Linked DNA regions of Bradyrhizobium diazoefficiens. The protein of the gene in region 1 interacts with the protein of each later gene in a pairwise test. Links are inferred from orthologs where the notes say so. Each region holds a gene or a part of one and is shown on either strand. Other genes may lie near its edges.

Evidence for each region.
Region 2: the proteins of JJB99_RS32945 (region 1) and ndk interact in binary tests that used the Escherichia coli proteins (3 or more experiments, as listed by UniProt). The link is inferred for Bradyrhizobium diazoefficiens from one-to-one orthologs.

What each region holds. Positions count from the first base shown.
Region 1 is NZ_CP067100.1:6,990,247-7,005,065, reverse strand. What follows is about bases 6,487-9,404. They hold JJB99_RS32945 (5-formyltetrahydrofolate cyclo-ligase), read left to right. Parts: upstream 6,487-7,606; coding sequence 7,607-8,203; downstream 8,204-9,404. Other genes in these bases: JJB99_RS32940 (TIGR00282 family metallophosphoesterase), read left to right, coding at 8,181-9,005; JJB99_RS32955 (cell division protein ZapA), read left to right, coding at 6,706-7,089; JJB99_RS32960 (DUF4164 domain-containing protein), read left to right, coding at 6,487-6,709. Also shown: JJB99_RS32985 (class I fructose-bisphosphate aldolase), read right to left, coding at 1-120; fba (class II fructose-bisphosphate aldolase), read right to left, coding at 404-1,471; JJB99_RS32975 (phosphoglycerate kinase), read right to left, coding at 1,520-2,716; gap (type I glyceraldehyde-3-phosphate dehydrogenase), read right to left, coding at 2,859-3,866; tkt (transketolase), read right to left, coding at 4,035-6,020; more of JJB99_RS32960, read left to right, coding at 6,389-6,486; JJB99_RS32935 (hypothetical protein), read left to right, coding at 9,664-9,837; JJB99_RS32930 (Fic family protein), read left to right, coding at 9,845-10,525; JJB99_RS32920 (RelA/SpoT domain-containing protein), read right to left, coding at 11,166-11,984; JJB99_RS37075 (c-type cytochrome), read right to left, coding at 12,390-12,527; JJB99_RS37070 (c-type cytochrome), read right to left, coding at 12,612-12,761; JJB99_RS32910 (methyl-accepting chemotaxis protein), read right to left, coding at 13,117-14,541; JJB99_RS32905 (methyl-accepting chemotaxis protein), read right to left, coding at 14,663-14,819. UniProt on the Escherichia coli protein: Involved in the removal of 5-formyltetrahydrofolate.
Region 2 is NZ_CP067100.1:4,522,808-4,537,430, reverse strand. The notes cover bases 4,368-7,089. They hold ndk (nucleoside-diphosphate kinase), read left to right. Parts: upstream 4,368-5,378; coding sequence 5,379-5,801; downstream 5,802-7,089. Other genes in these bases: ppx (exopolyphosphatase), read right to left, coding at 6,792-7,089; JJB99_RS21620 (TerC family protein), read left to right, coding at 5,922-6,782; JJB99_RS21630 (sulfur globule protein precursor), read right to left, coding at 4,810-5,067; JJB99_RS21635 (hypothetical protein), read right to left, coding at 4,419-4,592. Outside these bases: JJB99_RS21650 (2-hydroxycarboxylate transporter family protein), read left to right, coding at 1-1,264; JJB99_RS21645 (alpha/beta fold hydrolase), read left to right, coding at 1,503-2,348; JJB99_RS21640 (ABC-F family ATP-binding cassette domain-containing protein), read right to left, coding at 2,485-4,347; more of ppx, read right to left, coding at 7,090-8,294; JJB99_RS21610 (RNA degradosome polyphosphate kinase), read right to left, coding at 8,310-10,499; JJB99_RS21605 (DnaA ATPase domain-containing protein), read right to left, coding at 10,642-11,319; JJB99_RS21600 (CDP-alcohol phosphatidyltransferase family protein), read right to left, coding at 11,445-11,987; purM (phosphoribosylformylglycinamidine cyclo-ligase), read left to right, coding at 12,143-13,216; purN (phosphoribosylglycinamide formyltransferase), read left to right, coding at 13,216-13,869; JJB99_RS21585 (cold-shock protein), read right to left, coding at 13,969-14,175; JJB99_RS21580 (autotransporter outer membrane beta-barrel domain-containing protein), read left to right, coding at 14,555-14,623. UniProt on the Escherichia coli protein: Major role in the synthesis of nucleoside triphosphates other than ATP. The ATP gamma phosphate is transferred to the NDP beta phosphate via a ping-pong mechanism, using a phosphorylated active-site intermediate.

The DNA.
Region 1 (14,819 bases):
TTCCACGCCGATCGCGTCGAAACGTTTCTTGATGGTGCCGGAGGATTCGTCGGCGGCAAGGATGCCCTTGCCTGATACGACCATGGCGGTGGCGATCCTGTTGAGCTCAGTCAGATTCATCGAGAGGTCCTCCCAAAACGATTCTGCCCTTGCCCGGGAAAATAGACCGTTCTCGGGCAATTGCCGAGTTTAACGTTCGTCGCAGGGTAAGGGGGGAGGTCTTGTTTACCTCTCCCCGCCTGCGGGGAGAGGTCGGATCGCCCCCGGCGATGCGAAGCATCGTCCGGCGCGATCCGGGTGAGGGGGTACAGGTCCATCTATAGGACATAACTCGCGGAGAGAGCCCCTCACCCCTCCCTCTCCCCCGGAGAGGGAGGGATGGATCACGCCATCTCGCGATCCGCTACGCCACCTTCGGGTCGAGCTCGCCCTTGGCGTAGCGCTTGGCCATCTCGGCGGTGGTCAGCACCTTCTTGATCTTGGAGGCCTGCCCCGCGGTGTTGAACTCCTGGAGCCGCTGCTTGCACAGTCTGGTCATGGCTTCCATCGCCGGCTTCAGGTACTTGCGCGGGTCGAACTCTTCCGGGTTGTCCTTGAGGACCTTGCGGATCTGGCCGGTCATCGCCATGCGGTTGTCGGTGTCGATGTTGATCTTGCGCACGCCGTTCTTGATGCCGCGCTGGATCTCGGCGACAGGCACGCCCCAGGTCGGCTTCATCTTGCCGCCATTGGCGTTGATGATCTCCTGCAGCTCCTGCGGCACCGAGGAGGAGCCGTGCATGACGAGATGGGTGTTGGGCAGCTTGCGGTGGATCTCCTCGATCACGTTCATGGCGAGGATGTCGCCGTCCGGCTTGCGGGTGAATTTGTAAGCACCATGCGACGTCCCCATCGCGATCGCGAGCGCGTCGACCTTGGTCTCCTGGACGAATTTTACGGCCTCGTCGGGATTGGTCAGGAGCTGGTCGTGGCTGAGCTTGCCCTCGGCGCCATGGCCGTCTTCCTTGTCGCCCATGCCGGTCTCGAGCGAGCCGAGCACGCCGAGTTCGCCTTCGACCGAGATGCCGCCGAGATGGGCCATGTCGGTCACAGTCTTGGTCACGCCGACATTGTAGCCCCAGTCGCCGGGGGTCTTGCCGTCGGCTTTGAGCGAGCCGTCCATCATCACCGAGGTGAAGCCGGCCTGGATCGCGGTCATGCAGGTCGCGGGCTCGTTGCCGTGGTCGAGATGCACGCAGACCGGGATGTGCGGATAGATCTCGGTCACCGCGTCCATCATGTGCTTGAGCATGACGTCGTTGGCGTAGGAGCGCGCGCCGCGCGAGGCCTGGATGATGACGGGCGCATCGACCTGGTTGGCGGCGTCCATGATCGCCAGCGCCTGCTCCATGTTGTTGATGTTGAAGGCCGGTACGCCGTAATCGTTCTCAGCCGCATGGTCGAGCAATTGACGCAACGTGATCCGAGCCATCTGTCTTTCTCTCCGTTTAGGCCGACGGGGCCGCTTCTTGCCTACTGATTACTTGGTGCGCAGAACTTCGACGCCGGGCAGGGGCTTGCCCTCCATCCATTCAAGGAACGCGCCTCCGGCGGTCGAGACATAGGTGAAATCACCGGCCACATGGGCCTGGTTGAGCGCGGCAACCGTGTCGCCGCCGCCGGCGATCGAGATCAGCTTCTTCGCCTTGGTGCGCTCGGCGGCGTGCTTGGCGGCCGCGACGGTGCCGCGGTCGAATGGCTGCATCTCGAAGGCGCCGAGCGGTCCGTTCCAGACCAGCGTCGCCGCATCGTCGATCGCGGCGTGCACGCGCGCGACCGATTGCGGGCCGACGTCGAGGATCATGCCGTCGGCCGGGATCGCGTCGAGCCCATAGGCATGCGAGGGCGCATTGGCGGCGAAATGATAGGCAACGGTGGCATCGACGGGGAGGATGATGGCGCAGTTGGCGGCTTCCGCCTTCTCCATGATGCGCAGCGCGGTGGCAGCGAGATCCTTCTCGGCCAGCGACTTGCCGACCGCGACGCCCTGGGCGTGCAGGAAGGTGTTGGCCATGCCGCCGCCGATCACGAGCGCGTCGACCTTGCTGACGAGGTTTTCCAAGAGGTCGATCTTGGTCGAGACCTTGGCGCCGCCGATGATGGCGATGACGGGCTTGGTCGGCGAGCCCAGCGCCTTCTCCAGCGCGACGAGCTCGGCCTGCATGGTGCGGCCGGCATAGGCCGGCAGCTTGTGGCCGAGACCCTCGGTCGTGGCGTGGGCGCGGTGCGCCGCCGAGAACGCGTCATTGACCCAGATGTCGCCGAGCTTTGCCAGCTCCGCGACGAAGGCGGGGTCGTTCTTTTCCTCTTCCTTGTGGAAGCGGGTGTTTTCGAGACAGAGAATGTCGCCGTCGTTCAGCGCGGCCACGGCTTTGGCCGCGGGCTCGCCGATGCAGTCGTCGGCGAAGGCGACGGGCTTCTTCACGACCTTCGACAAGGCCTCGGCCACGGGCCTGAGTGAGTCCTTGGCGTCGCGTCCCTTGGGACGGCCGAAATGCGCGAGCAGGATGACCTTGGCCCCCTTGTCGGAGAGCTCCGTGATGGTCGGTGCAACGCGCTCGAGCCGCGTTGCGTCGGTGACGCGCCCGTTCTCCATGGGCACGTTGAGATCGACGCGCAGCAGCACGCGCTTGCCCTTCACGTCGACGTCGTCGAGGGTGCGGAATTTGTTGGTCATCTCTGGCTCTCTTGTCCCGGACGCTGCGCTAGCCGCGAAGCGGTGCGCTGCAGAACCGGGACCTATGCGGGGGACATGGGTCCCGGCTCTGCGGCGCACCGTGAAGACACGCTGCGCCGCGTCCGGGACACGAGAGTAACGCTTAGATCACCTTCGCCATCGCGACGGCGGTGTCCGCCATGCGGTTCGAAAAACCCCACTCATTGTCGTACCAGGACATCACGCGCACCAGCGTGCCGTTCTGCACCTTGGTCTGGTCCTCGTGGAAGGTCGAGGAGTGCGGGTCGTGGTTGAAGTCGATCGAGACGTTCGGCGCATTGGTGTAGCCGAGAATGCCCTTGAGCTGCTGCTCGCTGGCGCGCTTCATCGCCGCGTTGATTTCCTTGGCGTCGGTGGCGCGCTTGGCGACGATCTTGAGGTCGACCACCGAGACGTTCGGGGTCGGCACGCGGATCGCGACGCCGTCGAGCTTGCCCTTCAGCTCGGGCAGCACGAGGCCGATCGCCTTGGCCGCGCCGGTCGAGGTCGGGATCATCGACATCGCCGCCGCGCGGCCGCGGTAGAGATCCTTGTGCAGCGTGTCCAGCGTCGGCTGGTCGCCGGTATAGGCGTGGATCGTCGTCATGAAGCCGGTCTCGATGCCGACGAGGTCGTTCAGCACCTTGGCGACCGGCGCGAGGCAGTTGGTGGTGCAGCTTCCGTTGGAGACGACCAGGTGATCCCGGGTCAGCGTGTCGTGGTTGACGCCGTAGACGATGGTGGCGTCGGCGCCGTCGGCGGGCGCGGAGACCAGCACGCGCTTGGCGCCGGCGGTCAGGTGCGCGGAGGCCTTCTCCTTCGCGGTGAAGATGCCGGTGCATTCCAGCGCGATGTCGACGCCGAGATCCTTCCAGGGCAGCTTCGAGGGATCGCGCTCGGCGGTCACCTTGATCTTGCCGTTGCCGAGGCTGATCGAGTCGCCATCGACCGTGACGGTGCCGGGGAAGCGGCCATGGACGGAGTCATAACGAAGCAGATGGGCGTTGGTCTCGACCGGACCGAGATCGTTGATGCCGACGACCTCGATATCCTTGCGGCCGGACTCGGCGATAGCGCGCAGCACGTTGCGGCCGATGCGACCAAAACCGTTAATTCCGACGCGGACTGCCATGTTTCGTCTCCTTATGACCGTTCAATGACGTCTTCAATAACCCTATCGCCCCGCACAACGCGCCTTGGTGCGCCTGCGAGGGTTCTTTAGGGCGGACGCCCGGTTCGGCCGGGCGGTGCTTGATCATATGAGGAGTTACGTAGTCCTTTTTTTTGGCAAGCTCAACTCTCAGGAAACGCGCTTCAGCACAGCGTTAACCGCAGCCTCGGCGGTAATGCCGAAATGCTTGAAAAGGTCCTTTGCCGGGCCGCTTTCGCCGAAGGAATGCATGCCGACAAATTCACCATCCTGGCCGATCACGGCATCCCAGCCCCAGCGCACCGCGGCCTCGATCGCGACCTTCACCGGCGCGTTGCCGATGATGGCAGCGCGCTTGGCTTCTGGTTGCGCTAACAACAGCTCGAGCGAGGGCACCGAGACCACCCGTGACGCGATGCCGCGCTCGGCGAGCTGCTTCTGGGCGGCAACCGCGATCTCGACCTCGGAGCCGGAGGCGAACAGCGTCGCCTTGGCTTCGCCCTCGGCTGCAACCAGCTCGTAGGCGCCGGCCGCGCAGGGATTGTCGTTCGGCGCATTGGTGCGGAGCTGCGGCAGGTTCTGCCGCGTCAGCGCCAGCACGGTCGGACCGTCGATGCGGTTCAGCGCCAGCTCCCAGCACTCGGCGACCTCGATGGCATCGCAGGGGCGGAACACGCGCATGTTGGGGATGGCGCGGAGCGCTGAGAGATGCTCGACCGGCTGGTGGGTCGGACCGTCTTCGCCGAGGCCGATCGAGTCATGCGTCATCACGTAGACGACGCCGGCGCCCATCAGCGCGGCAAGGCGCATCGCGGGCCGCGCATAGTCGGTGAACACCAGGAAGGTCGCGCCGTTCGGGGCGAAGCCGCCGTGCAGGAAGATGCCGTTCAGCGCCGCGCACATGCCATGCTCGCGGATGCCGTAATGGATGAAGCGGCCCTTCGGCGTCTTGGCGGAGAAGGCGGTCGCCGACTTCGCCTTGTTGTTGTTGGAGCCGGTGAGGTCGGCTGAGCCCGCCAAAAACTCCATCGGCATCGCGCCGGCAATGACTTCGATCACCGCCTCCGACGACTTGCGTGTCGCGGCCGTCATCGGCTTTTCCAAGAGCTCCTTCTTGTAGGCGCGCACCGCTTTGGCGAGCGCGGCCGGACGCTCATGGCGCAGGCGGCGCTCGAACTCGGCGCGCTTGCGGCTGCCGAGCTCATTGAGCCGTGCTTCCCATTCCTGCCGTGCGGATGCGCCGCGGCTGCCGGCTGCGCGCCAGGCCTTGAGCACATCCTCGGGCACCGCGAACGGCTCGAGCGCGATGCCGAGATTTTCCTTGGCCGCCTTGAGCTCGTCGGCGCCGAGCGCCTCGCCATGCGCCTTCGCGGTGCCGGCCTTGTGCGGCGCGCCGAAGCCGATGGTGGTGCGGCAGGCGATCAGCGTCGGCTTGTTCGACTTCTGCGCGCGCGTGATCGCTGCGGCGATCGCAGCCTGGTCGTGGCCGTCGATCTTCTCGGCAGCCCAGCCGCACGCCTTGAAGCGCTTCACCTGGTCGACGGAATCGGAGATCGAGGTCGGACCGTCGATCGAGATGCCGTTGTCGTCGTAGAGCACGATCATCTTGTTGAGCTTCCAGTGCCCGGCCATCGCGATCGCTTCCTGCGACACGCCTTCCATCAGGTCGCCGTCGGAGGCGAGCACATAGGTGTGGTGGTCGACGATCTTCTTGCCGAACTCGGCGGCCAGCATCTTCTCGGCGAGCGCCATGCCGACCGCGGTCGAGATGCCCTGGCCGAGCGGGCCGGTGGTGGTCTCGATGCCCTTGGTGCGGAAGTTCTCCGGGTGTCCCGGCGTCAGCGAGTCGACCTGGCGGAACTGCTTGATCTGGTCCAGCGTCATTTCGGAATTGCCGGTGAGATACAGCAGCGAATAGAGCAGCATCGAGCCGTGGCCGGCCGAGAGCACGAAGCGGTCGCGATCGGGCCAGGCCGGCGCTGAGGCATCGAATTTCAGGAATTGCGTGAACAGCACCGTGGCCATGTCGGCGGCACCCATGGGCAGGCCGGGGTGGCCCGATTTCGCCTTCTCGACGGCGTCCATCGAGAGGCCGCGGATCGCGTTGGCCATACGGGTGTGGTCGACTTGCGTCATGTCTGAAATCCGTCTGAAATGAAGCGCTTGGCTCTGATCGAGCCGCGTGGGAGGAGCCTGGGGGCCACTGAAGGTCCGGGCTGGGATAGCACCTCGGTTCCGGGAGTCCAAGGCAATCAAACGCCGGTTTGGCCGTAAAAGTTGCCTCCAATACGCGCCCGAAAAGCAACGGCCGATTGTCCGACGCGATCGTGCCTGCACGGAACCGGCAGGCGGTCTGCTTCCGATTGATCGGTGCATAGTTTCGCGGCGGCGTTGCGCTTGGCTAGCTTGCCACGTAAATTTCTGCTTCTAACCGTTTGCCGAACCGAGTCTTTTGCCGGACGGCAGGTCCCAAGGTAAAGGCCACAGGCTCCGCCGCTGACTGCATGAACGATCGCGTGTCCAACAGCTCTGCCATGACGGAGTCGTCCGCCGTCGAGATCGAGATCGCGACCCGCAGGCTGACGGCGGCGCTCGACGCGCTCGAAAGCGCGGTGGAACGGCGGCGCGATGCCGATCGCGACGAGAACGAGCTCGCTGCGCGCATTCAGGCACTGGGCGCCGACCGCTCGCGTTTAGCCGATGAGCTCGACGGCGCGCTGGTGAAGGCGCGCAAGCTCGAGCGCACCAATCGCGAGATCTCCGACCGGCTGGATTCCGCGATCGTCACGATCCGCTCGGTGCTCGATACCGGAGAGGACGGATGAGCCACATCAACGTCACCATCAACGGCCGGCAATACCGCATGGCCTGCGAGGAGGGCCAGGAGGTGCGGCTCTTGAAGCTCGCCGAGAGCCTGGAGACCCGGATCGAGTCGCTGCGTGGAAAATTCGGCGAGATCGGCGATGCGCGCCTCACCGTCATGGCGGCGCTGACCGTCTGCGACGAACTGGTCGACGCCGGCAACCGCATCCGCACCCTGGAGCAGGAATTGACCGAGCTCAGGGATTTCCGCAATGCCGCCGTCGAGCGCGCCCGGATGACGCAGACGGCGGTGGTGAATGCGCTGAATGCCGCGGCCGAGCGTATCGAGAAATCGACCCAGGTCCTGAACCGGACCGTCGGCAACGGCATCGCGATCGGGTAATTTTCTCCCTCCCCCGCTTGCGGGGGAGGGTCGGGGAGAGGGTGTCTCCTCAACGGGACAATCCCCCAGAGGAAAGAACCCTCACCCGCCGCGCTTCGCGCGCCGACCTCTCCCGCAAGCGGGAGAGGTGAGTAACTGCCACCCGGGCTGGCGGTTCGTCAGTATCGTTGTTACATTGCCCGAGCGAGGCTGCGACGCGCGTCAGGAGCCATATATCCCCGGGGCCTTATCGATCCTTTAGGGAACTGTCCCTGGCCGGGCCCGTGGGCCCGGACATATGGTGCCCACCTACTTTCGTAGGGAACTCCGGGATCGAGTGCTTCAACGGCGTCCGCGGCTTCGCACTGTTGTCTACTTGGTTTGTGCTTGTTGAAACCGACTGCGGCCAGTTCAACAGGTGTCATGCCCCGGCTTGACCGGGCATCCAGTACGCCGCGGCCTTTGTGTGAAACACGACCGCCTCTGGAATACTGGATCACCCGCCTTCGCGGGTGATGACCTTGGGGGACCAACGCGCATGTCCAATTCGAAAGCCGAGCTCCGCGCCAAAGCCCTCGCCAAGCGCGATGCGCTGAGCGAGAAGAAGCGCGCCGACGCCGCCGCCGAGCTCGCCGAGCGCGGGCTGCCGTTCGATCTTCTGCCCGGCAGCATCGTCTCCGGCTACGCGCCGATCCGCAGCGAGATCGATCCGATGCCGCTGCTGAAGAACCTCGCGGAGGAGGGCGCGAAGCTGGCGCTGCCTTGCGTCACCGCGCGCGGCCAGGCGCTGATCTTCCGCATCTTTCATCCGAACGATCGCCTGATGCTTGGTCCGCTCGGCATCCCCGAGCCGTCGCCGGCGGCCGCCGAAGTCATTCCCGACATCATGCTGACGCCGCTTGCGGCGTTCGACCGTCTCGGCCATCGCATCGGCTATGGCGCGGGGCATTACGATTTCACCTTCGCGCATCTGCGCAAGGTCAAGCACATCGTCGGCATTGGGCTCGCTTTCGCGGCGCAGGAGATCGAGGCGGTTCCGGCACTATCCCACGACGTGGCGCTGGATTATGTGCTAACGGAATCGGACGTGTTCGATTTCCGGAGTTCTGAAGTTGCGCATTCTGTTCGTGGGTGATGTCGTCGGCCGTAGCGGGCGCGAGGCCATCGCCGAATATCTGCCCGGCATGGTCAAGGACTGGTCGCTCGATTTCGTCGTCGTCAATGGCGAGAATTCGGCCGGCGGCTTCGGCATCACGGAAGCGATCTACCAGGAGTTCATCGAGGCCGGCGCCGACGCGGTGACGCTCGGCAATCATTCCTGGGACCAGCGCGAAGCCCTGGTGTTCATCGAGCGCGCCGACCGCCTGGTGCGTCCCGCAAACTATCCGCGCGGCACGCCCGGCCGCGGTGCTGCCTTGGTCGAGACCAAAAACGGCAAGCACGCGCTCGTCGTCAACGCGCTCGGCCGCGTCTTCATGACCCCGTTCGACGATCCCTTCGCGGCGCTTGAGCGCGAGTTAGGGGCCTGCCCGCTCGGCGTTGCCGCCGACGCCATCGTCGTCGATTTTCATTGCGAGGCGACCAGCGAGAAGCAGGGCATCGGCTTCTTCTGCGACGGCCGCGCCAGCCTCGTCGTCGGCACGCATACGCATGTGCCGACCGCCGACCACCAGATACTGTCCGGCGGCACCGCCTACATGACCGACGCCGGCATGACCGGCGATTACGACTCCATCATCGGTATGCAGAAGGAAGAGCCGCTGCGAAGGTTCACCTCGGGGATTCCGTCCGGCCGCTTCGAGCCGGCCGCGGGCACAGCGACGCTCAGTGGCGTCGCAGTGGAGACGGACGACGCGACCGGGCTCGCGCTGCGCATCGCGCCGGTGCGTGTGGGCGGCCGGCTGGAGCCGGCGACGCCGAAGTTCTGGTTGAGCTGAATTTTCGCCGGGCGCTAACGGTGCGCTCTCGCCCCCTGTAGGAGAGGCTGGCTCGGTGCGTTCGCCTCGCCGCCATCTCGCTGCTGATCGAGGCCGAAGGCTGCCACGAGGCTGCCGCGGTTGGGCAAGCGGTGCGATTCCGGTACTAGTCTTCTCAATCGCGACGTCCGTGCCATGATCGCGAGCACCACGGCGATCTCGGAACGACGATGCAATAGCGAGCAAAGTTTCTTGTCGAGCCCCTTAGATCGGGAAGAAGAGCCCCGCCGCCCTGCATCCGGCGGCGCCCTCGACGATGGATGGAGAACCTCGCCCGGACGGACGGCAGGTCCAGCTCGATAATAATGCTAGTTTTGATCGCGCTGCTGGCCCTCGAACCAGCAGCCAACGGCTCCAGGAGGTATTACCGGGCATGGAGACCGGTCCCTAGTGCCTGCTGGTAGGTGCGGAACGGCAGCGGCTAAGCCCTCAAGCGGTTTGAGGCCCGGTTCTTGGCGGCTGGTGCTCTCGGACGATCGAATTTCGTTGGATGGGGCCGTTTCGGATCGACATCTTGGCGCGAGTCGACTACCGCAAGCGCTTCGCACCTTCACGTAACATTAGGAACTTTACAGGAAGCTCGGCGATTCTTATGATTGCCTTGCAAGGGGAGAAGCTCATGACCAATGAACTTAAGGAACTGATTGAGCGGGCTCGCCAAATTGAAATGTCGCCGGCCGAGCTCGGTGAGCAGCGCCGCAGCTTCGCCTACGGCAACACCCAGATCGAGAACGAGTTGATCACCCGCGAGATGATCGCTAGCCTCGACAAGAAGCTGCATCAGGGCGAGTAGTCGCACCGTGACCGATGATCGGCACAGCGTTGCCGAAACCGCTTCACTCCTGAAAGACCCAAACGAGATCGCACTGCGCGAGGCCGAAAACGGCATTCGTCAGTTCGATCTCGCGGTCGAAATGATACGGTCCTTTGTCAAGGACAAGGAGCGGCCGTTTCGGCTACGCGCAAACCTAATCTTGCAATTGCACCAAGCCGCGCTTGACGGCATCCATCCGCTGGCCGGAACGTGGCGCAATACGAAGGTCTCAATCGGTAAGAGCAAGCACGTTCCGCCGGAGGCCGCATTCGTCTCTGACGAGATCCAGGATATGTGCGAGTACGTGAATAGCAATTGGACAAGGAATGCCGACCACCTGGGCGCCTATGTGCTCTGGAAGCTGAACTGGATTCATCCGTTTGCGGATGGCAATGGCCGCACTGCGCGCACCGTTTCTTATGTCGTGATGAGCGCTAAACTCGATAGCCTCTTGCCAGGCGCGCCAACTATTCCGGAGCAGATTTCCGCCAATAAGGCGCCTTACTACGCCGCGCTTGAAAAGGCCGATGAGCATTACAAAGAAGGTAAGATCGACGTCAGCGAGTTGGAGGACATGCTCAATGCGATGCTTGCCAAGCAGCTGCTGAGCGCCGCGAAGCAGGCCAGCGGCGAAGTCCCGCCCCCGGAGACGCGCAACTATCACTGATCACTACAAGGGCGACGAGCCGCGACGTTTTGGGGCGGCAACGGCAACGCGATAACTGCAGCCTTGCGATCACTCCGCCGTCTGCTCCCTTAGCTCCGCCACGTCCTTCGCCGTCAGCTTCGAGCCCTTCGCACCGAACCGTGCCGTGACGTAGTTCGCCACTGCCGCGATCTCGTCGTCCGTATACGCCTTGCCGAGCGCCGGCATCGACAGCGCACCATCTGGCGTATGCCGCTTCGTGCCCGAGATCACGATCTGCGCGACGTTGGTGGCGGCTGGGTGGTTGACGACCCAGATGCCCGTGAGCGTCGCCATCGGCGACACCGGGCTTTCGCCGCTCCAACCGTGGCAGCTGGCGCTGGCGAACATTTTCTTGCCGCGCGCGTCGGCCGTCACGCCGTCCTTGTGCGAGGCGGGCGCGACCGGGGCTGTCGTCGCCGGCAGGTCGGGCGAGGGCTGCGGCGGCACGCTGCGCAAATACGAGGAGCGGATGTCCTCTGGCGCGAACTGGCTAAAACTGTGGTCGACCGCTTCACCATCGGACCCGAGGCCGAGCCGTGGCCGGGCGCATGGCCGAGCGACAGATACGAGATCAGATCCTCGTTGCGTCAAATGCCAAGGCTAGTCGCCTTGCCATTGTTCATTTTTGCAAACCATATTCAGCCATCCTTGCGGCATGTGTCTCCGGATCAAGTATCTCGTAGGCTCGCACCATCATGTTCAGAAAATCTCGCACGTCGTTGAAGTAATTCCGGAATGCGGATTTCATTTCTTCGACGTTTCTGGCGCCCACTAAAACAATATTGTCATCCGGAAATTCTTTCTCAAGTTCGAGAAGCCGGGACGATGCCTCCAATTCCAGATCAAATTGGTAGAGTTTGAATCCCTCCCTTTTGGAGGCGCGTAAGATGATATGGTCCGCTTCTATGTGATCACCGACCCAATCGTTAATGACTAGGTTTACCAGCATGTCCATAACGCCGATTTCGCGATTTAATGTCTCAAATTCTGCGTACAACTCCTTATTGCTCTTATCGGGAAATAAGCGTGGTGGGATACCTTCAATTGCTCTCGCCAACATTTCACTCGATAGGCGAAACAGTTCGATGTAACGCCTGTCGCCACGATCAAATTTCGGCTGGTTCTCAGTTACCTCGGTCACAACCTCGACTGCGGTTGCCCATGCATGCTGAACATTGGTGCGGTACTGAATCTCAATAAGGAGCCCGTCGCACTTCGGATTCCCCTTCTTAGACTTGGACTTATGTTCGTAGATGTCATGGATGCCGCGGTAGCCGCGATCCGAAGGGCTTTCTATGTAGTCGTACTTACTTTTCTCGTTTTTGCGAATGTGTTTGATTTTCGCGTGATGGAGCTTGGAACGAAATTCGTGGAGCGCTTTGATATCTGGAAATATCAGTCGGCAGCCAGCAACGTCATCCATGCGAGCAAGCTGCATTCCGTCATGGCGGGACAGCTTGTCTATAATCGTTGAGCGGCGCTTCAATCGCTGCGCCACCTGCACATCCAAGTTCTTGGCTCTGGCTCGCAAGAGTGACTGAAACGAGTTGATCACATCACGATGGGACATCCTCCACGATTCCAGGATATCCGACTGGCCCGGGCCTAGCTTCCCCGCACGCAACGCGTCGCCGGCGCGATTGATCGCGCCCTTCGATCCCCAGTGGGGTAAATCCGTCTTGTTAGCCATAGCTGCCAGCGCCGCCTCGATGGACCCACTTTCGGTCCACTGCCGGAAGGCATCCGGTGGGACGCCTTCCCCGTGTGGAAAGCGTCTTATAAACCTATGATCATGTGCAGTCACAGAGATAACTCTCCTCCAAGCGAGGGTAAGAGCAGAGCACTACTCCGCTGTCTGCACCCGCAACTCCGCCAAGTCCTTCGCCGTCAGCTTCGAGCCCTTCGTCCCGAACCGCGCCCTGACATAGTTCGCCACCGCTGCGATCTCGTCGTCGGTATACGCATTCCCGAACGCCAGCATCGACAGCGCGCTGTCGGGCGTATGCCGCTTGCCGCCCGAGATCTCGATCTGCGCGACGTTGGTGGCGGCGGGATGGTTGACCGCCTAGGTGCCGGTCAGCGTCGCCATCGGCGAGACCGGGCTCCCGCTCCAGCCATGGCAGCTGGCGCAGGCGGTGGCGAACGCTTTTTTGCCGCGTGCGTCGGCCGTAAGGCCTTCCTTGTCCGAGGGTGCGAGCGGTCGTGGTGGCGGCAAATCGACGAGGGCTGCGGCGGCACGTTGCTTATGTCTTCGGGCGCGACGATGTCGCCTGGGTTGGCAGCGCGACTGTCTCGTCCGACCCGCGGGGGGTCGAAGGAGGGAATACCCTCACTTCGGAATACTAGTAGTATGCCCCTGTTTTGCCCGACGGGTCAACTGATGCAGCAGACGTGTCGAAGTCTGGCGAGATGATATTCGACTCGCTCTCAACCGGAGGAGCGGCGCTTTCGGCCGCAGTCCATTTCAGGTTCAAATCCGTCCCGCTCTAAGCCGTTGATTGCGCACGTCCCGGCTACTGTGCATGGGGTTGTTTTCAAGCTTTTCGATTCAAGGGCCGCAGGAGCGGCCCTCAGCTCTGCCGAAAGCCCATCCGGAAGGCGCCCCAGTGCTTGCCGCGGATCACGATCGGCGAGGATAAATCTTTCATCAGCACGAACTGTCCGCCGCCCATGTCGCGGCGATAGGTTTGCAGCAGGAACGGTTTTGTGTTGGCCGCGACCTTCTTCACCGCGCGGTCGGTGAACAGGCGGCGGTTGCGGCAATTGGCGTTGTTCCAGACCGGGTCCTTGCCCTGCGGCAGGCGGTAGTTCGGATTGTGGGTCGGCAGGTACCCGCCCCTGGCCCAGGCGACGCAGAACACGATGCGCGGATCGGATTTCTGGATCGGGTCCTGGATCGCGGGCAACACGCGGTCAGTGAACTCGACGTAGCTGGTGAGGTATTGCTTCGGATCGGTGCCGGGAATCTCGCGGTAGTTCTCGTCCATGAGCTGGTCGAGCGTGATCTCGCCGCGATCGATCGCAGCTTCGAACTCGGCCGAGATCCGCTTCGCCGTCTCAATGACGACACGGATCAGCGGCGCATCGGACGTCTCGACGCCGCTATCGGCGATCAGCGCGATCAGGCCTTCGGAGGTGTCGAGCAGTTTCGCCACGCGCTGATCGGCGTTCTTGAGATCGCGCGAGGAGAGGTCGACGCCCTTGGCAAGCTCGTTGAGCTCGCTGATGACGGTGTCGCAGTGGCCGAGATTGGAGGTCGCCGCGCGCGTGACGCTGCCGATCTCCGCCTCGACCGAGGCAAAGCCCTGCTGGACGCGGGAGATGATGCCGGAGATCGCTTGCGCGCCTTCGCCGGCGGTCTTGGCGCGCTGCGAGGCGTCGCTGCTCTCGCCGATCAGGCCTTCGATCTGGCCGTCGAGATCGCGCACGGTGTCGGCGATCTGGTGCGTGGCCTGGCGGGTGGCCTCGGCGAGGTTCTTCACCTCGCTCGCGACCACCGCGAAGCCGCGGCCGGCATTGCCGGCGCGCGCCGCTTCGATGGTGGCGTTCAGCGCCAGCAGGTTTGTCTGTTTCGCGATCGCCTCGATCGAACCGGACACCTTTGCCACTTGCGCCAGCGCGGAGCCGACGGCGCTGAGGCGCGCCTCGATCCGCTCCACGGCCGCGACGAGCTCGGAGATGTGGCTGACCGCGGCATCGACCGCGCTGCGCGACTGCGCGATCTCGCCGACCGCCGCTGAGGTCGTCGTCTGCACCGCCTGCGATGCATTGGCGATGGCATGGTTGGCCGAGACCATCGTCTCGGCCGTCTTCTGGAGGTGGTGGAACCGATCCGACTGGTTCGTGACGCGGTGTGCGACTTCCTGGACGTTGCCGGCAATGTCGGCGAGCTCGACGCCGAGGCCGCCGATGCGGTCGGCAAGCTGGTCGATCAGCCGTTCGGCGAGGGTCCGGTTCGATCCGGTATCCATGACTGCAAGTTGCGCAAGGGACATGTACGGGCTTTCTCCAGTCAGAGCCGTCGATCGGCTCTCCGCGGCATTCCCATTCCAGTTTCGACCTTAGAGGATGATTCGCGCCCGGCGTCTTGCCCAAGAGTGCACGAGGGCGCGTGCACTACAGTTTGTAAGCGGTGCGGAATCCACCCCAGTGCCGGCCCTGGACGCGGATCGGGACGTCGATCTCCCGCATCATCACCGTATTGCCGTTGCCCATGTCGCGCGCATAGCTCTGGATCAGGTACGAGCGCAGGTTGTGCGCGGCGGCCAGCCCC
Region 2 (14,623 bases), 2.5 Mb from region 1 along the record:
TGCCCGCCTCAAGATCGGTCCGTTGCCCGGCGGCATCTACCTCGCCGCCGCGCTCGTCTGTGCAGCGGCTGTCCATTTCGGCAAGCTGCCGAACGATGTGATCGGCGGTCTATTGGTCCTGATGCTGCTTGGCTTCCTGCTCGGCAAGCTCGGCCAGACCATACCGGTCCTGAAGCAGATCGGCGGCACGGCCATCCTCTGCCTGTTCGTGCCGTCGGCGCTGGTGAGCTACGGTCTGATGCCCGACGCAGCGCTGAAGGCGATCACGACCACGTTCCGCACGGCCAACTTCCAATATTTCTTCATTGCTTGCCTGGTCGCGGGCTCGATCCTGGGGATGCCCTATCGCGTCCTCGTTCAAGGCTTCATTCGCATGTTCGTCCCGCTCCTGGTCGGTACGATCGCGGCGGTCTCGGCGGGGATCGCCATGGGGCTGCTGTTCGGTCACAGCCCGAAGGACACGTTCTTCTTCGTCATCATTCCGATCCTTGGTGGCGGTCTTGCAGAAGGCGTCCTGCCGCTCTCGATCGCCTATGCGGAGATGTTGCAGCGGCCGCAGGCCGAGCTCGTTGCGCAGATGGTGCCGGCGGCTCTTCTCGGCAATGTCGTCGCGATCGTCAGCGCGGGCCTGCTGGCTCGGCTTGGTGAGAAGCGCGGCAATCTCAATGGGAGGGGGATGCTGGTCAGGACGGGAGACGATGACATTCTCGGCGAAGCGCGGCCGGACCAGCCGATCGATCTCGCTTTGCTCGGCGCGGGCATCGTCCTGTCGTCCACGCTGTTCGTGCTCGGAATGGTGCTGGCGCCGGTGACGGGGATTCCCGGTCCGATCATGATGATCATCGCGGCGGTGGCACTGAAGCTGGCCAGGATCCTGCCGGCCGAGATGGAGCTCGGCGCCTATCAAATCAACAAGTTCATGTCGACCAACCTGACCTTCGCCATCCTGGTCGCGATGGGAACGCTGCTGGTGTCGTGGCAGCAACTCGTCGCGTCCTTCAATCCCGGCTACATCATGATCTGCACGGCCGCCGTTCTGGCGATGATCGCGTCGGGATTCTTCGTCGGCAAGTGGCTGAACATGTATCCGGTCGAGGCGGCGATCGTGACCGCGTGCCACTCGGGCCTCGGCGGGACCGGTGATGTCGCCATTCTCGGCGCCGCCGATCGCATGGGCCTGATGGCATTCGCCCAGATCTCCACCCGCGTCGGCGGCGCGATCATGATCGTGATCGCGACGCTGTTGATGAAATCGATGTCTTGATAGAGGCCGCGCCTTCGTTCGCGACAAATATTCCAGGGAGACTCTCATGCGTGACTTCGAACAGGCCCAATCGCACGCCGATCCATCGAAGATCGGGCTGACGCGCCGCCATTTGATGTCGATGGCGCTGACAACGGGTGCCTTCGGTTCGGCAATGCTGGCACCCGAGGCTCTTGCTCAGGAGAATAATGCCGTGAACACGGACCAGATTCAAAAGCTGCTGCCAGGGTTTCGCCAGATGCGCCTCAAGACGAGTGGGGCCGAGATCAATACGCTCGTGAAAGGCGAGGGACCGCCGCTTCTGCTGCTGCACGGACACCCGCAGACAGTCGCGTGCTGGCACAAGGTGGCCCCCACGCTTGCAGAGCGATTCACCGTGGTGCTGGCTGATTTGCGCGGCTACGGCGACTCGAGCAAGCCCGAAGGCGGCAAGGACAGTATCGGATATTCCAAGCGCGAGATGGCGCGGGATCAGGTCGAGGTGATGCGCGCGCTCGGTTTTGACCGCTTCCAGGCGGTGGGCCACGATCGCGGCGGGCGCGTTCTCCATCGCCTCCTGCATGATCACCCGGATGCCGTTTCCAAGGCCGTTCTGCTGGACATCGCGCCGACCGCGACGATGTATGCCAAGGTGAACAAGGAGTTCGCCACGCGTTACATGTGGTGGTTCTTTCTCATTCAGCCGGCGCCGCTCCCGGAAACCTTGATCGGCAACAATCTCGAGTTCTACCTGCAGGCTCATATCAACAAGCAGAACAAGACGCCCGGCGCGATCGACCCGATTGCTTTCGAAGAGTACCGCCGCTGCTACACCCGCGAGACCCTGCATGCGGTGTGCGAGGACTATCGCGCCGCTGCCGGAATCGACCTGATCCACGATGAAGCCGATTCCGACAGCAAGATCGGTTGTCCGCTGCTGGTGCTGTGGGGCGCAAAGGGCGTCGTCGGATCGAGCTACGATGTACTCGATACATGGCGCGCCAAGGCCAACGACGTCCGAGGCGAAAGCCTGCCCTGCGGTCACTATCTGCCGGAAGAAGCGCCGGAACTATTGGTAGAGAAGCTCAACGCTTTTTTCACCTGATCGCAGAGCCGCGGTGGGCGCCGCCAGCCCTGCAAAGCCAATCTCGTTCAATCCTTAACTTGTCGGTATAAAAATACCTGTACTTTGCATGGGGTTGTTTCTCCAGTTTGCTGGTGCGGGGCTCACTGCCGAGGCGTTACCCCGCCGCCTCCTCAAACTGCGTGCTCGCCTCAAGCCATTGTTCCTCCGCGCGCGCCAGCGCGTCGGCGGCATTGGCGCGCGCCTTCGACAGCTGCGCGGCTTGCTTGGGATCGCGGGTGAAAATGTCGGGCAAAGCGAGGGCGGTGTCGATCTTGGCGATGATGTCGCTGACGCGGGCGATCTCGGCCTCGGCTTCGGCGATGCGCCTCCTCAGTGAGCCGCGATTGTCCGGCTTCGGGCGCTGCGGCTTCTCGCTCGCAGCGCTGCGCTCGCGCGGAGAGGCTTCCGCATTGCGCGCGGACAGTACCAGGCGGCGGTACTCGTCGAGATCGCCGTCATAATTGGTCACGGTGCGGTCGGCGACGATCCAGAGCCGGTCGGCGCAGGCCTCGATCAGATAGCGGTCGTGCGAGACCATGATCACCGCGCCGGGGAATTCGTTGATGGCCTCGGCCAGCGCGGCGCGGCTGTCGATGTCGAGATGGTTGGTCGGCTCGTCCAGGATGATCATGTTGGGGCCAAAGAAGGTGGCAAGTCCCAGCAGCAGCCGCGCCTTCTCGCCGCCCGAGAGTTTTCCCACTCTGGTGTCGGCGGCCTTGCCGGAGAAGCCGATCCCGCCGGCGCGTGCCCGCACTTTTGCCTCGGGCGCGTCGCCCATCAGCTTGCGGACGTGGTCGTAGGCCGAGGCGTCCTCGTTCAATTCGTCGAGCTGGTGCTGCGCGAAATAGGCGATCGACAGCTTGTCGGCGCGCGTCACCTTGCCGGAGAATGGCGCGAGCCGCCCGGCGAGCAGCTTGACCAAGGTCGACTTGCCGTTGCCGTTGGCACCAAGCAGCGCGATGCGGTCGTCATTGTCGATGCGGAGCGTCACGCGGCTCAGCACCGGGGTCGCCGGGTCGTAGCCGACAGAGGCGTTGTCTACCGCGATGATCGGCGGCGACAGAATTTTTTCAGGTGCGGGGAAGGTGATCTCGCGGACGTCTTCGGTGACCAGCGCCGTGATCGGCTTCAACCGCTCCAGCATTTTGACACGGGACTGTGCTTGCCGCGCTTTCGAAGCCTTGGCCTTGAAGCGGTCGACGAAGGCTTGCAGGCGGGCGCGTTCGGCTTCCTGGCGCTTGACGGCTTTCGCATCGAGCAGCTCGCGCGCGGCGCGCTGCTCCTCGAACGAGGAATAGCTGCCTTTGTAGAGCGTGAGCTTGCCGCGCTCCAGATGCAGGATCTGGTCGACCGAGCTTTCCAGCAGGTCGCGGTCGTGGCTGATCACGATCACCGTGCGCGGATAATGCGCGAGGTGGTCCTCCAGCCACAGCGTGCCTTCGAGGTCGAGATAGTTGGTGGGCTCGTCGAGCAGCAAGAGGTCAGGGGCGGCGAACAGCGTCGCAGCGAGCGCAACCCGCATGCGCCAGCCGCCGGAGAATTCCGCGCAGGGACGAAGCTGATCGGCGGCGGAGAAGCCGAGACCGGAGAGGATCGCGGCGGCACGTGCGGGCGCCGAATGTGCGTCGATGTCGACGAGCCGGGTCTGAATCTCCGCGATGCGGTGCGGGTCGGTCGCGCATTCGGCCTCGCGCAGCAGCGCGTCGCGCTCGAGATCGGCCTTGAGCACGACCGCGATCAGGCTTTCCGGGCCGTTCGGTGCTTCCTGCGCGAGACTGCCGACACGCCAGCGCGGCGGCAGCGTCACCGAGCCGTGCTCGGCCGCGAACTCGCCACGGATCACCTTGAACAGGGTCGACTTGCCGGTGCCGTTGCGTCCGACCATGCCGACGCGCGATCCGGGCGTGATCTGCACGGAACTCTGGTCAATCAGAAGGCGTCCGGCGAGGCGGATGGAGAGGTCGGTGATGGCAAGCATGCGGCCTTGTCACCGCAAGGCGCCTCGAACGCAACCCGTTTTTCGGTGAGGGCTACGCTTCGCGAATCACATCAGTGCGGATCGCGCTCGCGCCGCCTCAGCTCATCGAGGAGCTGCTCGAGATGCGTCGGCAGCCGAGGGTCGGGGCGGATGCTCTGCTGCAGCCGTTCGCCCACGGCGTCGCAAATCGAGCGGCTGGTGCGCCGGTCGATGTGTTCGCTGTCATTGGCAAAAGGCCCAGCCATTGCGCGGTTCCGTGTGCTCCAGGTAACGACACGGTACCAAGTCATTGCCGCCAAAATAGTTTCGCCGACCGCGGGGCATTCCCGGTATTCTCGTCAAAATTGCATGAACTCGCGCAGTATCGGCGCAGATACAAAGCCCCCGGCGCAGGGGGGAACGCCGGGGCTTCGCTTAGAAGGTACCCTGGGGGAAGGTACCTCGAGAAAGGTGCTGTCGGGCTCAGTAGCAGCGGTTGATCAGCCGCCAGCGCGGTCCCCATGGGGTCGGGACCAGCCGGCGCACATAGCAGCCGCCATAGCCGTAGGCGACGACCGGGGCGCCGACATAGAAGCGCGGTCCACCCCAGCCCCAGCCGTGATGCCAGCCGCCACCGTGCCAGCCCCAGCCGCCATGCCAGTGAGCGGAGGCGGAGGTCGGTGCCAGCGCGGCACCCAGCGCAACCGCGGTGACGGCGGCAAGCGAAAGTTTCCTCAACATGGTGATCTCCTCAAAACTGCCGGCGCGGGGCTATCGCGCCGATGAAAAGGCCGCCGAAACGGTCTGCCCGATGATCGGGCTTTGGTTTCGATAGGCCCAACGTTACGCCTGTGAAGCTGAACCGAACCCTGACGGGGGTTTCAGATTGGGTTCATCTGGGTGAAATTGTTGTAATTCATGTTGGAATAGGAGGCCGGGCGCCTGTGGCGAAGCGCCTGTGGGGGCGCCTTGGGGGTCGCTTGCCGTCCGGCGAAGGCGCCGATATAAGCCCGGCAACTCCGAACCACCGCTTTCTTCTCAAGGACAAGATTATGGCCATCGAACGCACGTTCTCGATCATCAAGCCCGACGCCACCGCGCGTAACCTGACCGGCGCCGTCAACGCCGTGATCGAGAAGGCGGGCCTGCGCATCGTCGCGCAGAAGCGCATCCGCATGACCAAGGAACAGGCCGAGACCTTCTACGCCGTGCACAAGGCGCGCCCGTTCTTCGGCGAACTGGTCGAGTTCATGACCTCGGGCCCGGTGGTCGTCCAGGTGCTGGAAGGCGAGAACGCCGTCGCCAAGTATCGCGACGTGATGGGCGCGACCGATCCGTCCAAGGCGGCCGACGGCACCATCCGCAAGCTCTACGCAAAGTCGATCGGCGAGAACTCGGCGCACGGCTCGGATGCGCCGGAGACCGCCGCGATCGAGATCGCGCAGTTCTTCTCGGGCAACGAGATCGTCGGCTGATCCGTCAGCCAGCCTAAAGCGCGATGAAGGTCATCGCGCTTTAGGCTATTGTTTGAGCATTCGGAAAACCGCTTCGCACTTTTCCGGATCATGCTTTAAGTCGACGGGGAAGGACTGATTGTGAACTGGCTCTGGCAGATCTTCGATCCCGCTACGATCGGGGCATTCTTCACCCAGTTCCGCAACGAGATGTCCGAACCGACCTTCTGGATTGCGCTCGGCAAGATCATCTGGATCAACATCCTGCTCTCCGGCGACAACGCGCTGGTGATTGCGCTCGCCTGCCGCGGCCTCACGCCGCGGCACCGGCTCTGGGGCATGACCCTCGGCGCCGGCGCGGCCGTGCTGCTGCGGATCATCTTCACCGGCATCGTCGCGAGCCTGATGGAGCTGCCGTATCTCAAGCTCGTCGGCGGTCTCGCGCTGATCGTGATTGCGGCAAAACTCTTGGTGCCCGAAAACGAGGACGAGGAGGGCGTCGAGTCCGCCTCGCATCTGTGGCAGGCGGTGCAGATCGTCGTCGTCGCCGACATCGTCATGAGCCTGGATAACGTCATTGCGGTCGCGGCTGCCGCCAATGGCAGCGTGCCGCTGCTGATCCTCGGCCTTGCCATCAGCGTGCCGCTGATCGTCGCCGGTGCGGCGCTGATCATGGCGCTGTTGGCAAAGCTGCCGGTGCTGGTCTGGGCCGGTGCGGCGCTGCTCGGCTGGATCGCGGGCGAGGTGATCGCGACCGACCCAGGCGTCGCGCCGAAGCTGCACACCCTGTTGGACGGCCCGCTGGGCGCCTCGCTGGACAGCATGCTCGCCAGCTTGCATATCCCGCCGCAATTCGCCCATGGCGGGGCAGGCGGCGAATATTTCTGCGCAGCGCTCGGCGTCGTCGTCGTGCTGGTCGTCGGCTCGATCTGGCGCCGGCGCAGTCTCGGCCAGGCCGCACTCGAATCCTCCGAGCGCCACGCCAAGGCGTCGGCGGAATAGTTCTCTAATCTACCGCCGCACGATCGAGCCGTTGCGGCCGATCAGGCGGGCGAGCTGGCGGAAGCGGCTGCCGACGCGGTCGGCGACGATGTCGCCGAGCCGGTGCTCGAACACCAGCATCAGATTGCGGTCCTGGCTGCGGAAATGGGTGGCCGGCAGCACGCCCGGACGCGCGGCCGAGATCAGATGCGCGACGCGGAACGCCGCGCCGAGCAGGCGGGCGCGATCGAGCTGGGCTGGCGTCAGCAGCTCCTGCGTGGTGGCCGGCGGCTGGTTTTCTTCGCTTAAGCCCGCATAGCGATAGAACACGGACAGGCCGACGAAGGCGCGTTCGGTGTGGGTGATCGCGCCGAAATTGGCGTTGACGACGAGGCTCAGCGTCTGCTCGCCGCGATGATCCGGGTGCACGCGCCAGCCGATGTCGGAGAGCAGGCAGGCGGTGTGGCGAAGGCGGCGATCCTCCGGCGTCTCACGCAGCTTCACCACGCGCGCCAGGCGGTCGGTCCAGGCAATCAGCTCGCGGGCGTGTCTGGCCGAGCGCGACAGCAGCTGGTTCAGCTCCTCGGCGGCGCAGATCAGTCCGTCCTTGTTGCGCTCGGACTCCGTCAGCTTCTCGTGCAGCAGGCCTTCGCGCACGCCGAAGGTCGAGAACACGATGGTCTTTGGCTTTGCCACGCGGATGATGTGCTCGAGCACCAGCGCTGCATAGGTGAGGAGCGGGCGGCGGGCATCGGCGACGACCTCGATGTCGGCGAGCGTGTTGCTGGCGGCAAGACGGCGCAGCCGGCGAGAAAAGTCGAGCGCCTCGGCGGCCGGAATCGAATAGCCGTGCATCACCTGGAGCGGATAGCCGCTCTGGATGATGTGGATGCGCGCGAGCGCGCGCCAGGTGCCGCCGACGGCGTAGAAGGTGCGGCCGCGGCCCGCGGCGAGCAGCTCGACCTCGTCGATCTCCTCGCGCACGATGCGGTCGGCGCGCTTGATCGATTTGTGCGCGAGGTCCTGGAGCGCGAGGCCGCCGAGCGGCAGCGTCACGCCGCTACGCACTCTGTTCTTGCGCACGTCGATCAGTTCGAGCGAGCCGCCGCCGAGATCGCCGACGATGCCGTCGGGATGATGGATGCCGGAGATCACGCCGAGCGCCGACAGCCGCGCCTCGCGCGGGCCGGACAGGATCTCGATCTTCACCGCGCAGATCCGCTCGGCCTTGGCGATGAAGTCCGGGCCGTTGGAGGCGTCGCGGCAGGCCGCGGTCGCGATCGCGAACACGCGGCCGACCTGCATCACGCGGCACAGCGCACGGAATCGCTTCAGCGACGTCAGCGCCTTGTCGACCGCGTCAGGCGCGAGCAGGCCCGTGCTCTGCACCTCGCGCCCGAGGCCGCACAGCGTCTTCTCGTTGAAGATCGGAATGAGGCTTCGCGTCAGTCCTTCATAGACGACGAGACGGACCGAGTTGGAGCCGATGTCGATGACCGCGACGCTCGAGCCGCGCTTGCGCGGCCGCTTCACGTCGACGGTCCCGGATCAGGATTGATGACGTTCATTACGGCGCGTGAGGCGGCGCGGCGAGGATTCCTTGAGCGACTTTCCACGGCCAGACAGACTCGGATTTGTCATGAAGTAGTTGTGCACGTTGAAAGGCTCCTCGCCCTTCGCGGCCTTCATACGCGTTGAGGACCCGTCCGGCAACAATTGCCAGCTCTGCTCATTGTCCTTCAGATTCGCGACCATGATCTGTTCGAGAACCTGCTGATGCACCGTGGGATTTTGCAGCGGACACAGCACCTCGACGCGGCGGTCGAGGTTGCGCGGCATCATGTCGGCCGAGGAGATATACACAGCCGCTTTCGCGCTCGGCAGGCCCTGACCCATGCCGAAGCAGTAGATTCGGCCGTGTTCCAGGAAGCGTCCGATGATCGACTTGACCCGGATATTCTCCGACAGACCGGGGATGCCGGGCCTGAGGCAACAGATGCCGCGCACCACGAGCTCGACCTGCACGCCGGCTTGCGAGGCTTCATAGAGCGCGTCGATGATGTCGGGATCGACCAGCGCATTCATCTTCATCCAGACCGCACCGGGACGGCCGTGCTGCGCATGCGCAGTCTCGCCCTGGATGTGCTCGATGATGCGCTTGCGCAAGGTCAGCGGCGACACCGCCATCTTCTCCAGATCGCTCGGCGCGGCATAGCCGGTGATGAAGTTGAATACGCGCGCGGCGTCGCGGCCGATGGTCGGATCGGAGGTGAAATAGGAGAGGTCGGTGTAGATGCGTGCGGTGACCGGATGGTAATTGCCGGTGCCGGTGTGGACGTAAGTGGTGAGACTGCCGCCCTCGCGGCGCACCACCATCGAGAGCTTTGCGTGCGTCTTCAATTCGAGGAAGCCGTAGACCACCTGCACGCCAGCGCGCTCGAGGTCGCGCGCCCAGCGGATGTTGGCTTCCTCGTCGAAGCGCGCCTTCAACTCGATCAGGGCGGTGACGGACTTGCCGGCTTCGGCAGCCTCCGCGAGCGCGCGCACGATCGGCGAGTTGTTGGAGGTGCGATAGAGCGTCTGCTTGATCGCGACGACATCAGGGTCGCGCGCGGCCTGCTGCAGGAACTGCACGACCACGTCGAAGGATTCGTAAGGATGATGGACGATGAGGTCCTTCTGGCGGATCGCGGCGAAGATGTCGCCGCCGTGCTCGCGCACGCGCTCGGGATGGCGCGGCACGTAGGGGGTGAATTCGAGGTCGGGCCGGTCGAGGCGGGTGAGTTGCGAGAGCTCGTTCATGGCGAGCACGCCGTCGACCAGGAACACCTCGTCATCGGCCGCCGACAGCGCGTGCTGCACGAAGCTGCGCAGCTCCTCCGGCATCTTGCCGTCGATCTCGAGCCGGATCACCGATCCGCGGCGGCGGCGCTTCAGCGCGGTCTCGAACAGGCGGACGAGGTCTTCGGCCTCTTCCTCGATTTCGAGCTCGGAGTCGCGGATGATGCGGAAGGCGCCCTGGCCGTGCAGATTGTAGCCGGGGAACAGGCGGTTGATGAACAGGCCGGTGGCCTGCTCCAGCGAGATTAGCCGCACCTTGCCCTCGGCGGGCAGGCGGATGAAGCGGTCGATCTTGCCGGGCATGCGGATCAGCGCGTTCATCTGCTTGCCGTCGGCCTCCCGCGTCAGCTGGAGCGCCATGGTGAAGCCGAGGCTCGGAATGAACGGGAAGGGATGGGCCGGGTCGATCGCGAGCGGCGTCAGCAGCGGGAACACGTTGTTGAGAAAGTAGTCCTCGATCCAGGTCCGCTCCGCCTTGGTGACGTCCTTGCCGTCGACCAGGACGATGCCGACATCGGCCAGTGTGGCGCGCAGATCGCGCCAGATCGCCTGCTGGTCAGAGGCGAGCTGGGAGACGGTGCGGTTGATCAGCGCGAGCTGCTCAGACGGCGTCAGGCCGTCAGGCGCACGTTCGGCAATGCCCTCGCGCACCTGGGCCTTGATGCCGGCGACGCGGACCATGAAGAACTCGTCCAGGTTATTCGCCGATATCGACAGGAATCGCACCCGCTCCAGCACGGGATGGCTGGGATTGACCGATTCCTCGAGAACGCGGCGATTGAAATGCAGCCAGGACAGCTCGCGATTGATGAACCGCTCGGGGCTTGAGGCGATCGCCGGCAGGCCTTCGGCCTCGGGAGCTTTTTCTTTAGTTTCAACGGCTTGCGCTGATTCCATGAGAAGTCGATCCATCCAGTTCGCCCCACTTTGCGACTTATGCGCAAAAACCGGCGGGAGCATGTGTTAGTGCGATGACGTTTCGATGACATTGATGTTCCGCCGCCCGCCGCGTCAAGCGGCCCTGGTCGGAGCGGGCACCTCAGGCATCCCGGAGCAGCTCCGCGGCCAGCGCCCTCGTGACGGGACGGCCGAGCCGGAGGGCCTCGCTGTCGAGCAACTCCACCGCCTGCCGGGCGGCGGCCGAAGACCGCTCCAGGCGGGTGGCGAGGTAGCTGACCACGCTCTCGTCCACCGTGAGCTGGCGGTCGGCGCAGAACTTGACGATCAGGCCGCGGAACAGCTGGTCGTCGGGGGGCAGCAGCTGGACCACGGGCACGGCGCGCAGGCGCGAGCGCAGGTCGCGCAGCTCGATCTCGAGCGATGCCGGCACCTCGCGTCCGGAGAAGAGGACGTAGGCGCCGTCCTCGCGGGCAAGGTTCATGAGGTGGAAAAGGGCACGCTCGTCAAAATCCCCGGCCTTGAGATCCTCGACCACCAGCGCGCCGGTGGCGAGCGCGCCCGGAACGTCTGCGGCAGTCAGCGTATCGGCCATGGTCGAGCGGGCGCCTGATAGCTCGGCCCAGATCGCGGCGAGATGGCTCTTGCCGCTGCCTTCCGGGCCGGTCAGCCACATGATCCGGTTCGGCCATTCCGGCCAGCCGTCGATCAACGCAAGGCCAGCGGCGTTGGCCGGACCTTCGAGAAAATTGTCCCGGCTCAGGCTCTCCGCATGCGGAAGCGAAAACGCCAATTGTCGGGGATGAACGCGGCCTGCCACGCTTGCTTTGCTCCATGCCGGCGCGCCGGCTGCGTTTGATGAGATTCGATTTGATCGAGCGGGAGTTGGCCTTTTGCGGGGGCCAAGTCCTCAACTCACAAGTCCTCGACTCACAAAGTCCCAGCTCATTTGCCGTCGATCGTGCTCATGTGCCGCAGCCACTCGACGAGATAGAGCGACACGGAAGAGAGCGTGAACACCGTGACCAATCCCATCAGGATCATATCATAGGGCGCCGGCTTGAAGCCGAAGGCAAGCGCCGCCAGCACCAGGGCCGCATAGGCGACCTGGGCGACTGTGTTTAGCTTGGATACTTTCGACGGTTTCATCTCGACCGGCTTGTCGAACAGCCAGGATACCATCACCGCCGCCACGATCATGATGTCGCGTGACACCACAAGGATCACGATCCAGCGCGGGATGTCGCCCCAGATGCCGAGCGCGAGATAGATCGACACCAGCAGCGCCTTGTCGGCGAGCGGGTCGAGCAGGGCGCCGAGCTCGCTCGCCATGTTGAAGCGCTTGGCCAGGAAGCCGTCGACGGCGTCGCTGATGCCGGCAATCAGGAAGACCGCGAACGCGACCTCCATTTGGCTCGACACGATGGCCCAGACGATGATCGGGACCAGCATGATGCGGCCCAGGGTAATGACGTTCGGAATACTCACACGGCGCTTCCCGGCACCCGACCTGACTTCGAATCCGGCCTCCAAGAGGCCGAACCGGTTGATATCTCTACATAGTATAGGGCGGGGCGCCACGCTTGCCATTGCGCGTCCCCGGAATTCGACGTAACCAGCCGCAAACCCACTGGAAATCGGGCATGACCGACCGCAAAAACGGCCTCACTTACGCCGATTCAGGCGTCGATATCGACGCGGGCAACCGCCTGGTCGACCTGATCAAGCCGATGGTGCGCGCCACGGCACGTCCCGGCGCCGACGCGGAGATCGGCGGCTTCGGCGGCCTGTTCGACCTCAAGGCGGCTGGTTTCAAGGACCCGGTCCTGGTTGCCGCCACGGACGGCGTGGGAACCAAGGTCAAGATCGCGATCGAGACCGGCCTGCATGGCGGGATCGGCATCGACCTCGTCGCCATGAGCGTCAACGACCTCGTGGTGCAGGGCGCCGAGCCGCTGTTCTTCCTGGACTATTTTGCCTGCGGCAAGCTCGACCCCGAGGCGACCGCGTCGATCGTCGCGGGCGTAGCCGAAGGCTGCCGCGAATCCGGCTGCGCTCTGATCGGCGGCGAGACTGCCGAGATGCCCGGCCTCTACAAGGACGGCGACTACGACCTCGGCGGCTTCGCCGTCGGCGCCGCGGAGCGGGGCACGCTGCTGCCGCGCAAGGACATCGCCGCGGGCGATGCCGTGATCGGCCTTGCTTCCTCGGGCGTGCACTCCAATGGCTTCTCGCTGGTGCGCAAGATCGTGGAACAATCCGGCCTCGGCTTCGAGGCACCGGCGCCGTTCGCGCCCGTGATGACGCTCGGCGGCGCGTTGCTGACGCCGACGCGGCTCTACGTTAAATCCTGCCTGCGCGCGATCCGCGAGACCGGCGCGGTGAAGGGGCTTGCCCATATCACCGGCGGCGGTTTCACCGACAACATTCCGCGCGTGCTGCCGAAGGATCTCGGCGTCGGCATTGACCTCGCGCGCCTGCCGGTGCTGCCGGTGTTCAAATGGCTGGCCGCACAGGCCGGCATCGCCGAACTCGAAATGCTGCGCACCTTCAACTGCGGCATCGGCATGATCGCCATCGTCGAGCCTGACAAGGTCGACGAGGTCGTGCGGGTGTTCAGCAATGCCGGTGAGACCGTGGCGCAGCTCGGCACCGTGATCCCGGCGGAGGGCGAGCATCGCGTTGTCTACAACGGCCACCTCGATCTGGCGCTGTGATGAAGCGCCGTGTCGCCATCCTGATCTCCGGTCGCGGCTCCAACATGTCCGCGCTGATCAGGGCCGCCACTGCTGCGGATTTTCCGGCGGAGATTTCGCTCGTTATCTCGAACAAGGCGGATGCGGCAGGGCTCGAACGGGCCAAGGCGAGCGGCGTGAAAACGCTGGTGATCGAGAGCAAGCCGTTCGGCAAGGACCGCGCAGGCTTTGAGACGGTGCTGCAGGCAGCGCTCGACCAGCACGGCATCGAGCTGATCTGTCTCGGCGGCTTCATGCGCCTGTTCACGGCCGAGTTCACCAAGGCCTGGTACGGGCGGATGCTCAACATCCATCCCTCGCTGCTGCCGTCGTTCCCGGGCCTGGACCCGCACGGCCAGGCTTTGCGGGCCGGCGTGAAGCTATCTGGCGCGACGGTGCATTTCGTCATCCCCGAGACCGACGCCGGTCCGATCGTGATGCAGGGCGCGGTTCCCGTCAGCGACCACGATACAGGGGAGACGCTGTCGGAGCGCATCCTCGAAGTCGAGCACCGCATTTATCCCGAAGCGCTGCGGCTGCTCGCGACCGGCAAGGTCCGGATCGACGGCGATGTCTGTAAGACGGCCGGCAGCGCTGCGTCGGACAATTTTCTGATTGCGCCGGTGGTGCATTGATGACGTCGCGCCGCGACACGCTCAATCGCCATAAGCAGGTAAAGTCCCCCGGCGGAGCCGGGGGCAACATCATGATCTCTCGCGCGGTGCTTTGAGGGATCAGGAGACCTTGAGGTTTTCCGCGGACGCTTTGCCGCGGTTCTCCACGAGGTCGTATTCAACCACCTGGTTTTCATTGAGAGTCGAGAGTCCGGCGCGCTCGACGGCGGAGATGTGGACGAACACGTCCTTGTCGCTGCCGTTTGGCTTGATGAACCCATAACCCTTGGTCGGGTTGAACCATTTGACGGTGCCCTTTTGCGGCATCCTCAGTCTCCTCCACTAGATACAAAAAAGACGCGGCCGCTGTTCGCGTGCCACGCCACAAACGGGCTTGCGGAAGTCTGTTCGAGTCTTGAGTCTCAATGTCGCGAAACGCACAGCCGAGCGGCCAATTCCGATTGTGTCCAATATTGCAACATGAAAATCGCCCGTTAGCAAGCCACACGCGAATTTCAAGAGCGGCCCGGCCGCAGCCAGCCGCTATTTCCAACCTGTGGCAGCGGAACCACAATCCGGGGCAATCACTGCGGGTCGCGCGTCGCGCCCGGTTGACCCACCGTTGCAGTTCAGCGCAAATCGTCGCATGCAGCGCGGTACGTGTTGCATTTTTGCGCATCGTTTTTCGCTTTGGGATTTTGTCGTTATGCGCTGCGCTTCGCAGCTCTCGGGGATACGGAAGACGATCGGGTTGGAACGGGGCCGTGGAATGACC